Regions from separate parts of the Exiguobacterium sp. FSL W8-0210 genome, predicted to be linked through region 2. Evidence: predicted binding sites of a transcription regulator. Region 2 holds the regulator's gene; the other holds the start of a gene.
The links. Region 2 encodes Rex, which represses fermentation and respiration genes when NADH is low (regulators of the CRP and FNR family bind a similar motif). Its sites were predicted from a motif close to TTGTGAAATATTTCACAA; they were not measured.
Positions count from the first base shown of each region.

Region 1: a site for Rex is predicted at 2,424-2,441, ahead of pflB (formate C-acetyltransferase). Genes of this name have one in related genera too.

Region 1 is NZ_JBBOUK010000001.1:648,181-652,595, forward strand. It holds gene pflA (pyruvate formate-lyase-activating protein) at 1-53, opposite strand, end outside; gene pflB (formate C-acetyltransferase) at 88-2,337, opposite strand; gene MKY22_RS03390 (hypothetical protein) at 2,678-3,106, shown strand; gene MKY22_RS03395 (DEAD/DEAH box helicase) at 3,135-4,307, shown strand; gene MKY22_RS03400 (hypothetical protein) at 4,304-4,415, shown strand, end outside.
Region 2 is NZ_JBBOUK010000001.1:2,849,008-2,853,422, forward strand. It holds gene MKY22_RS14735 (S8 family serine peptidase) at 1-141, opposite strand, end outside; tRNA gene MKY22_RS14740 (tRNA-Ala) at 366-441, opposite strand; gene tatC (twin-arginine translocase subunit TatC) at 547-1,326, opposite strand; gene MKY22_RS14750 (twin-arginine translocase TatA/TatE family subunit) at 1,334-1,534, opposite strand; gene MKY22_RS14755 (redox-sensing transcriptional repressor Rex) at 1,534-2,193, opposite strand; gene MKY22_RS14760 (ABC-F family ATP-binding cassette domain-containing protein) at 2,361-4,262, shown strand; gene MKY22_RS14765 (hypothetical protein) at 4,244-4,415, shown strand, end outside.

The DNA.
Region 1 (4,415 bases), 2.2 Mb from region 2:
GGACCATCGACTGTTCCACATGATTCAACGGAATGGATCATACCATAGGTCATCCTGCTCACTTCCTTTCACATACTACACATCATTTTAGAGAGAACCGTGGAACGTTCGATTGATGACATCGATCTGTTGTTCACGCGTCAGTTTAATGAAGTTGACGGCATAACCGGATACCCGAATCGTTAACTGTGGATATTGTTCTGGATGCTCCATGGCATCGAGTAACGTCTCACGGTCAAAGACGTTGACATTCAAATGGTGTCCTTTTGAAGTCGTACCACCCATATATCCGTCAAGTAATCCGACTGTATTGCGAATGCGTGTGGCTTCATCCTTACCAAGTGCTTTTGGAACGATCGAGAACGTGTAGGAAATCCCGTCGAGCGCATGTTCATATGGTAATTTTCCGACAGATGTCAGTGCGGCGACAGCTCCTCTAGTGTCACGTCCATGCATCGGGTTAGCACCCGGTGCGAATGGTTCACCCGCACGGCGTCCATCTGGCGTATTTCCTGTTTTTTTACCATAGACGACGTTTGAAGTAATCGTCAGGACAGACTGCGTCGGAAGGGCATTGCGATACGTTGGATGTTTACGGATTTTCTCCATGAACAGTGTGACGAGATCGACCGCCATCTGATCCACCCGTTCATCGTTATTCCCGAACTTCGGAAACTCGCCTTCGATCTTGAAATCAACTGCAATCCCATCCGCATCTCGGATTGGACGAACTGTTGCGTAACGGATGGCGGATAGACTGTCAGCGACGACCGATAAACCAGCGATACCGCATGCCATCGTCCGTAAGATTTCCGGATCATGTAAAGCCATTTCAATCCGTTCGTAGCTGTACTTATCATGCATGTAGTGGATGACATTCAGTGTGTTGACGTACAGTTCTGCGAGCCAATCGAGTTGACGATCATAAGCCGCCATGACGGTTTCGTAATCGAGTACTTCATCAAGCATCAATGGACTTGCTGGGGCGACTTGAATTTTGAGCTTCTCGTCCATTCCGCCATTGATCGTATAAAGTAATGCTTTTGCCAGGTTTGCTCGCGCACCGAAGAACTGCATCTGTTTCCCGATCTTCATCGCGGAGACACAACAAGCGATGCCGTAATCATCTCCATAAACCGGTAACATCAAATCATCGTTTTCATATTGAATCGAGCTTGAAACGATCGACATCTTCGCACAGAATTCCTTGAATCCGCGTGGAAGCTGAGTAGACCAGAGAACGGTTAGATTCGGTTCCGGTGCCGGACCAAGTGTCGAGAGTGTGTGTAAGAAGCGGAATGAACTTTTCGTGACGTTTGATCGTCCATCTTCACTCATTCCACCGATTGATTCCGTTACCCACGTCGGATCACCTGAGAACAGATCGTTGTAGTCTGGTGTCCGTAAGAACTTAACGATCCGAAGCTTCATGACGAAATGATCGACGAGTTCTTGTGCAGTCTCTTCCGTCAAGCGACCAGCCGCAAGATCACGTTCGACATAAATATCAAGGAACGTCGAGACTCGACCGAGTGACATGGCTGCCCCGTTTTGCTCTTTGATGGCAGCAAGATAGGCAAGATAGACCCACTGGAATGCTTCTTGTGCTGTTTCTGCAGGGCGGGAGAGATCGAAACCATAGCGAGCTCCAAGCTCGGTCAATTCCGTTAATGCGCGCAACTGTTCATTCATCTCTTCACGGTCGCGAATCATCGATTCAGATAAGAATCCGCCACGTGCCTTTAAATCCTTCTTACGTTCTTCGATCAAGCGTGCCGTTCCGTACAAAGCAACACGACGATAGTCACCGATGATCCGTCCGCGACCATAAGCATCAGGTAATCCGGTGATAATACCGGCTTTACGTGCAGCGCGCATCTCAGGGGTATAGGCATCGAAAACCCCTTGGTTATGTGTCTTCCGGTACTCGCTGAAAGTTTTCGTGACGGTCTCGTCTGCTTCAAAGCCATACGCAGATAGGGCATCATTCACCATCCGAATCCCACCGTTCGGATGAATCGAACGTTTAAACGGTTCGTCTGTCTGTAAACCGACTATTTTTTCAAGTGAGCGATTCAGATACCCTGCATCATGCGAGAGGATCGTTGATGGTGTTTTAGCATCGACGGCATATACACCACCACGTTGTCGCTCTTCATTCGTCAGCTGTAGAATTTGTTGCCAGAGACGTTCCGTTGCTTGCGTCGGACCGACTAAAAAGTGATCATCTCCTGTATATTCCGTGCGATTGAGTCGGATGAAGTCTGCGACATCGATCGTCTTTACCCATTCACCAGACGTAAAGTTCGTCCAAGCACTCGTTTTTTCTAATAACATAGATACCACTCCTTTAATATTGAGCTAATCATCAGTTCCTTATGTGAATAGTGTAACAAAAGGAAGGGTTGATTCCCTTTACGTTCATGTGAATGTTTTAACAAGTGGACAAACGTTGATATGACGGGCTTTCTTTATTTCTGTATTCATATGAAAATAGTTTGAAAAAAAACAGTTTTAGATTGCTAATTCAAGGTTTTTTGGAAACTGTATGAGTTGATTTGAAAAAGATTCACTAGAACAGTTGAAACTGTGAGGAATGTCACGCTACGGTGCCTTGTATTTTTAAGACGTATCGTTGACAATGAAAAAGGGAATATAGAACGTGGAGGTGTGCCAAATGGAGTATGTATCATTAACACAACAAGGAGAGTATCAGTCAGGAGACTGGGTCTCTTTGAAAATCGGATCGGACGGTTCAACGCGAACGGGAATGATCACGGAATTCGAAAATGATGGATTCTGGATTCGGTTTGAAGATGATTTTGATTATGAAGACTTTATCGGCTATGATGAATCGTATTGGATTGCGCTTGTTCGTCGTCCGGTTGACGTAAAAGCGACGTATGCGAGTCTTGCGGAGTACCCGGCACTCGCTGCAGAATTACAGGATCGTGTCATCCAAGGATTCGAAATTTTAGAAGAAGAAGCCGGTGAAAGCGAGATTCGATTCCATATTCGATTGCTTGACGCAGGAAATGAATATACACAGACATTACGGGGATACCGTGATGCATCAGGAGATCATGTCGAATACGTAACGGCATGATGGAATTAAGAGAGTAGGAGAAATCGTTATGAACTTTACAAAATCATTTTTACAGGAAGCATGGGAACGCGCACGCTTTACGGAGTTGATGCCTGTTCAAGAACAAGCGATTCCGTTGTTGCGCGAAGGAAAAGATGTCCTGGCAGAAGCGCCGACAGGAACAGGGAAGACGCTTGCCTATGTCATTCCAGCTTTAGAAAAGATTGAAGTAGAAGAACCACACGTGCAAGTCGTGATCACGGCACCAACACGGGAACTCGTCATGCAAATTCATCAAGTCATTCAATTGTTTGCTCAAGGAAGTGGTATCAAATCCGGTGCATTCATTGGTGGTGTTGAATTAAAGCGACAATATGAACGATTGAAGAAAAAACCACAAATCATTGTTGGAACGCCAGGGCGTCTCGTTGAGTTGATCGATTCGAAGAAGCTGAAGATGCATAAGGTGAAATTGATCGTCTTGGACGAAGCGGATCAAATCTATGAGAGTGGTATGAGTGACTCGGCGACGCGAATCGCAAACAGTGCACTACGCGATCGTCAGTTAGCATTCGTCTCCGCGACATTACCGGAACGGACAGCAGAATGGGGACGGACGCTTGCAAACAACCCTGAGACGATTCGAGTTGAGCGTGCCGTCAGTACACAAGTGACATTCGGTTATTTGGAGACTTCACGTCGTCAGAAGCCGGAATTGTTACGTCGTCTGGCGAACATGCAAGGATCAAAAGTACTGACATTCATTAATAATCGTTCCTTCCTCGGACCATTGAATGGCGAGTTGAGTAAATTCTCATTGAAATACCGGATTTTAGACGCTGAAAAAGGCAAACGAGAGCGGATGGAGACATTGCGTTCTTATAAAAAGGGAGAGTTTCCTTTACTCGTCACGACAGGTCTTGCGGCACGTGGGTTAGATATCGAAGCAGTCACGCATGTCGTCCATTATGATTTGCCGGAGTCGTTTGACGATTTCGTACACCGTTCAGGTCGGACGGGACGTGGAAACGCGAACGGAATGGTACTTGCTCTTGTTACGGATCAAGACTTAAAACACTTAAAAACACTTGCGAAGCAAATGGGCGTCGAGATGGAAGCGATGGAAATTTACCGTGGGGAAGTCATTCCAAAACGTGAATTCACAGCACCTCAGACGATTAAACGACCGGCTACTCCTCACCGGAAAGGGCGATCGAAATGAAGAACGATCGAAAAGTAATTCCGTTTCCGACGACGGTTTCTGAAGCGGAAATGAATGCAGCCTTGAAGAAGATGTATCAAGAAGCAGCGACAGCGCGCAGTACGGATT
Region 2 (4,415 bases):
CTCTTGCCCCGATTTCTTCAGCGAGAGCGCCTGCGGTTTTTGACCCGTTGCTTTGTCTTGCGACGACAGTGCACCTTGCGCACTGACTAGATTGGAAGACATCATTAAGACGGCTGCCATAAGTGCAATCTTCTTCTTCATGCGTTCGTTTTCCCCTTTTCTGTAAAACCATAGTAGTACTACTGATAAAACAGTTAAACGAAAATTCTGTATATTTAGTTTAATGAATTTAATGGAAATAAACAATTTATATTTGCCTATTTTTTTAATTTATTTGTTTTACGTGACATTTTATATTTTTAAGGAATTTAACTGGGAGAAAAATAAAAACTCCTCGACGCCTCGAGGAGTTGGATATTTGGTATTGGTGGAGACTATCGGGATCGAACCGACGACCTTTTGGCTGCCAGCCAAACGCTCTCCCAGCTGAGCTAAGTCCCCATGAATTATCTTTAGTATACGTATCACTAACTGCTTTATCAATATAAAAATAACGCTTTCATAAAAAAGAATTCCTTCCAAAAATCGTTGGAAGGAATTCACGATTCATTTATTCAATTCACGCATCAAATCCGCCTGTCGTTCAAGCTCTGCCTGTTGCTCGAGGATCAAGACCTTTTTGTACGTTCGCGCAGAAATCAAGATGCTGATCTCATAGAGAACGAACAATGGCACCGAGATCATCAAGTGTGACGTCACGTCCGGCGGTGCGATCAATGCCGCAACGACGAACAGCGCAAAGTACGCATATTTCCGATTCTTTCGCATGAAATATGGCGTCACGAGACCCAGACGTGTCAGGAACATCGTCACGACCGGCAATTGGAAAAGAAGACCGAACGGAATCGTCAATCGGATTAAGAAACTGAAGTAGTTCTCCACTCCAATGACTTGTTCGATTCCCAATTCTTTTCCTAGTTCAGTTGATACTTTTAATAAGAAAGGTAGCAACCAAAAGTACGAGAAGGCTACACCAGCCAAAAATAGAAAGAAGATGACCGGAATATACGTCAATGTCGCTTTTTGCTCCTTATCGTAAAGTCCAGGGCGAACGAATGCCCAAAGTTGGTACATCCAGAACGGCGATGCCAGAACGATTGCGATAATGAATGCAAGATTTAAATACAGCATTAAAGGATCGGCGACGTTGAAGGCATTCAAACCAATGCCGAGTTCTTTTAAGTCCGCTTGCAAGAAGCGGACGAGCGGTCGGACGAGTGGAAATGCGACAGCGAACAGGACGACGACGATGATAAGCGACCAGACGATCCGCTTTCGGAGTTCGTCAAGGTGCGACGTCACGCTTTGTTCTTGATCAATCGCCATGGTTCAATCACTTCTCTTTCGGTTCATCCTTTTTATCGTCGTCCATGATGCCGTTCGTGGCGCTCTTGAACTCTTTCAATGTCTGACCCGCAGCACGACCAAGTTCAGGTAACTTCTTCGGTCCAAAAATGATCAATGCGACGACACCGATCAGTGCTAAACTGCCTGGTCCGATGAACGCTATAGTTGACGGGATAAGGTTTTCCATTATGCTTTCACTCCTTCAGCTGATTGCGAATAATGCTTCATGAAATAAACTAACGACTGCAACTCGATCGATAAATCAATGTGATGGACCCGGACGCTCGCTGGCACGTTCAACCGTGCAGGCGTAAAGTTCAGGATGCCTGTCACACCATACTCGACTAACTCATCCGCTACTGACTGCGCGAACTGGGATGGAACCGTCAAGATGGCAACATCGACCTGATTCGCTTCGATTTGTTCTTTCATGTCCGAAACATGATAGATTGGAACGTCATGCGTCGTTGTTCCGACCTTCTCTTCGTCCGCATCAAACGCAACGACTATCCGAGTACTATTATTCTTTAAAAAGTTATAATTTGCAAACGCTGTTCCGAGATGACCGACCCCGATTAAAGCAACATTCGTCACCTCATCTTGATTCAAGGTTTTGCGGAAAAACGTTAAGAGATGTTGAACGTTGTATCCATACCCCTTCTTCCCTAATGCCCCAAAGTAGGAAAAATCGCGACGAATCGTTGCTGAATCAACCTTCACCGCCTCGCTTAACTCAGCAGAAGAGACGCGGAGCTTGCCTGAATTGTATAAACTTTGGATGAAGCGATAATATAGCGGCAACCGTTTTGCTGTCGCTTGTGGAATTTTTGTGTCTGGTCCATTCATCCTGCAGTTCCCCCTTCGGCCACATCCATCGTGGCACCCAAATCTTTGCAAAAAGCTTTCTACTCTCCTTGATTGTAAACCACTTCACATAGAGTCACAAATAATATATTCCGCAGGACCTCGCGCTTTTGTTCGTGATAGACTAAAGGGTGGAAGGATGGATGGAAATGATACTCTTACAAGTCAACCAACTCTCGAAATCATTCGGCGTCGAGCCGATTTTAGAAAATATCAAATTGGAAGTACAAGAGCGCGACCGCATTGCGCTCGTCGGACGAAACGGTGCCGGTAAATCGACCTTGCTCAAAATCATTGCTGGCGAACTCAGTCATGACTCGGGCGACATCATGAAAGGCAAGGATGTCAAAATTGGTTATCTCGCGCAAGACAGTGGTCTCGAATCGAATGAGACGATCTGGAACGAGATGCTGACCGTCTTCGAACATCTACAAGAACAAGAACGGACATTGCGCCGGATGGAAATCGAAATGGGCATGGAGCATATCTTGAACGACCCGGTCGCGTACGATCGTCTCTTGAAGACGTATGATCAAGCGCAACACGACTTCTCAGAAGCAGGTGGTTATCAGTTCGAAGCGAATATCCGCTCCGTTTTGCACGGCATGCGCTTTTATCCGGATGATTACTCGCGCCGGATTCAGACATTATCCGGTGGTCAACGGACACGGCTTGCCTTAGCGAAGATGCTCTTACAAGCACCAGAGCTTCTCATTCTCGATGAGCCGACCAACCACCTTGACATCGATACGCTCGCTTGGCTCGAAAGTTACCTCGGTGGTTATCGTGGTGCCGTCCTAATCGTCTCGCACGACCGGTACTTCCTCGACCAAGTCGTCAATGTCGTCTATGAATTGTCACGCAATGTCTGTCGTAAGTTCACGGGGAACTACACGAAGTACTTGGAGCAAAAAGCGGTCTTGTACGATCAGGAAATGAAGCAGTTCGAGCAGCAGCAAGAAGAGATCGCGAAGATGCAGGACTTCATTCAACGCAACATCGCCCGGGCGACGACGACAAAACGTGCCCAAAGTGTCCGGAAACGGCTCGAGAAGGTCGACCGACTCGACCGACCAGATGGGGATGAACGTAGCACGGTCCTGTCCTTCCCAATTGAAAAACAGAGCGGGAACGATGTTCTTCAAGTCAATCAACTGGCGATCGGTTACGAAGAAGCTGTCTCAAAAGACATCACGTTCCGCTTGCAACGCGGCGAATCACTGGCACTCGTCGGACCAAACGGAATCGGAAAGTCGACGCTCTTGAAAGTTCTCGTCGGTCGCTTACGCCCCCTATTCGGTGATTTCCGATTCGGAACCGGCGTCTCGATCGGCTATTACGATCAAGAGCAGGCGGAACTCAATGACCGGAACCGTGTCATCGATGAGATTTGGAACGAATGGCCATTGATGCGTGAACAAGAAGTCCGTTCTGTCCTCGGACAATTCTTGTTTAGCGGCGACGACGTCTTCAAAATTGTCCATGAATTATCCGGTGGCGAACGCGGACGTCTCGCGCTCGCAAAACTGAAACTACGGAAGACGAACGTCCTCGTCCTCGATGAGCCGACGAACCACTTGGATCTGGATTCGAAGATGGTCCTTGAGAACGCTCTCGTCGACTATGAAGGTACGCTACTCTTCGTCTCCCATGACCGGTACTTCATCGATCGGATCGCGACACGCGTCATCGAGATGAGTGAAGCTGGTGTGACAGAATACCTCGGCGATTATTCGTACTACACAGAGAAGAAGGCTGAACAAGAAGAAATCGCTCGCCTTGAAGCCGAAGAGGCAAAAGCGGCAAAAGTCACGGCATCGAAGACGATCGACAAAGAAGCACAGAAAGAAGAAAAAAAACGCCGTCAGCAAATCGAACAACTCGAACAAGATATTGAACGGCTCGAACAGCGTTCAGCGGAAATCGAACAGTTGCTTTGCGAACCGGAAGTCTTTAATGATATTCCAAAAGCGACAGCGTTATCTGCGGAACGGGACCAGATCGATGTCGATCTACTCGAATTGATGGAACGATGGGAGAACCAACACTGATGCGGACGAAAAGCTTTTTCATTAACTTGATTCAAGGACTGCTATCCGGCATCCTTTATTTCGTACCGATGTATGCGGACTACGTGTCGACCTTCATCCGCCCGGATGCTTTTAATGCCGCGCTTCCTTTGTTCCTCCTGATTTCTTGCATGA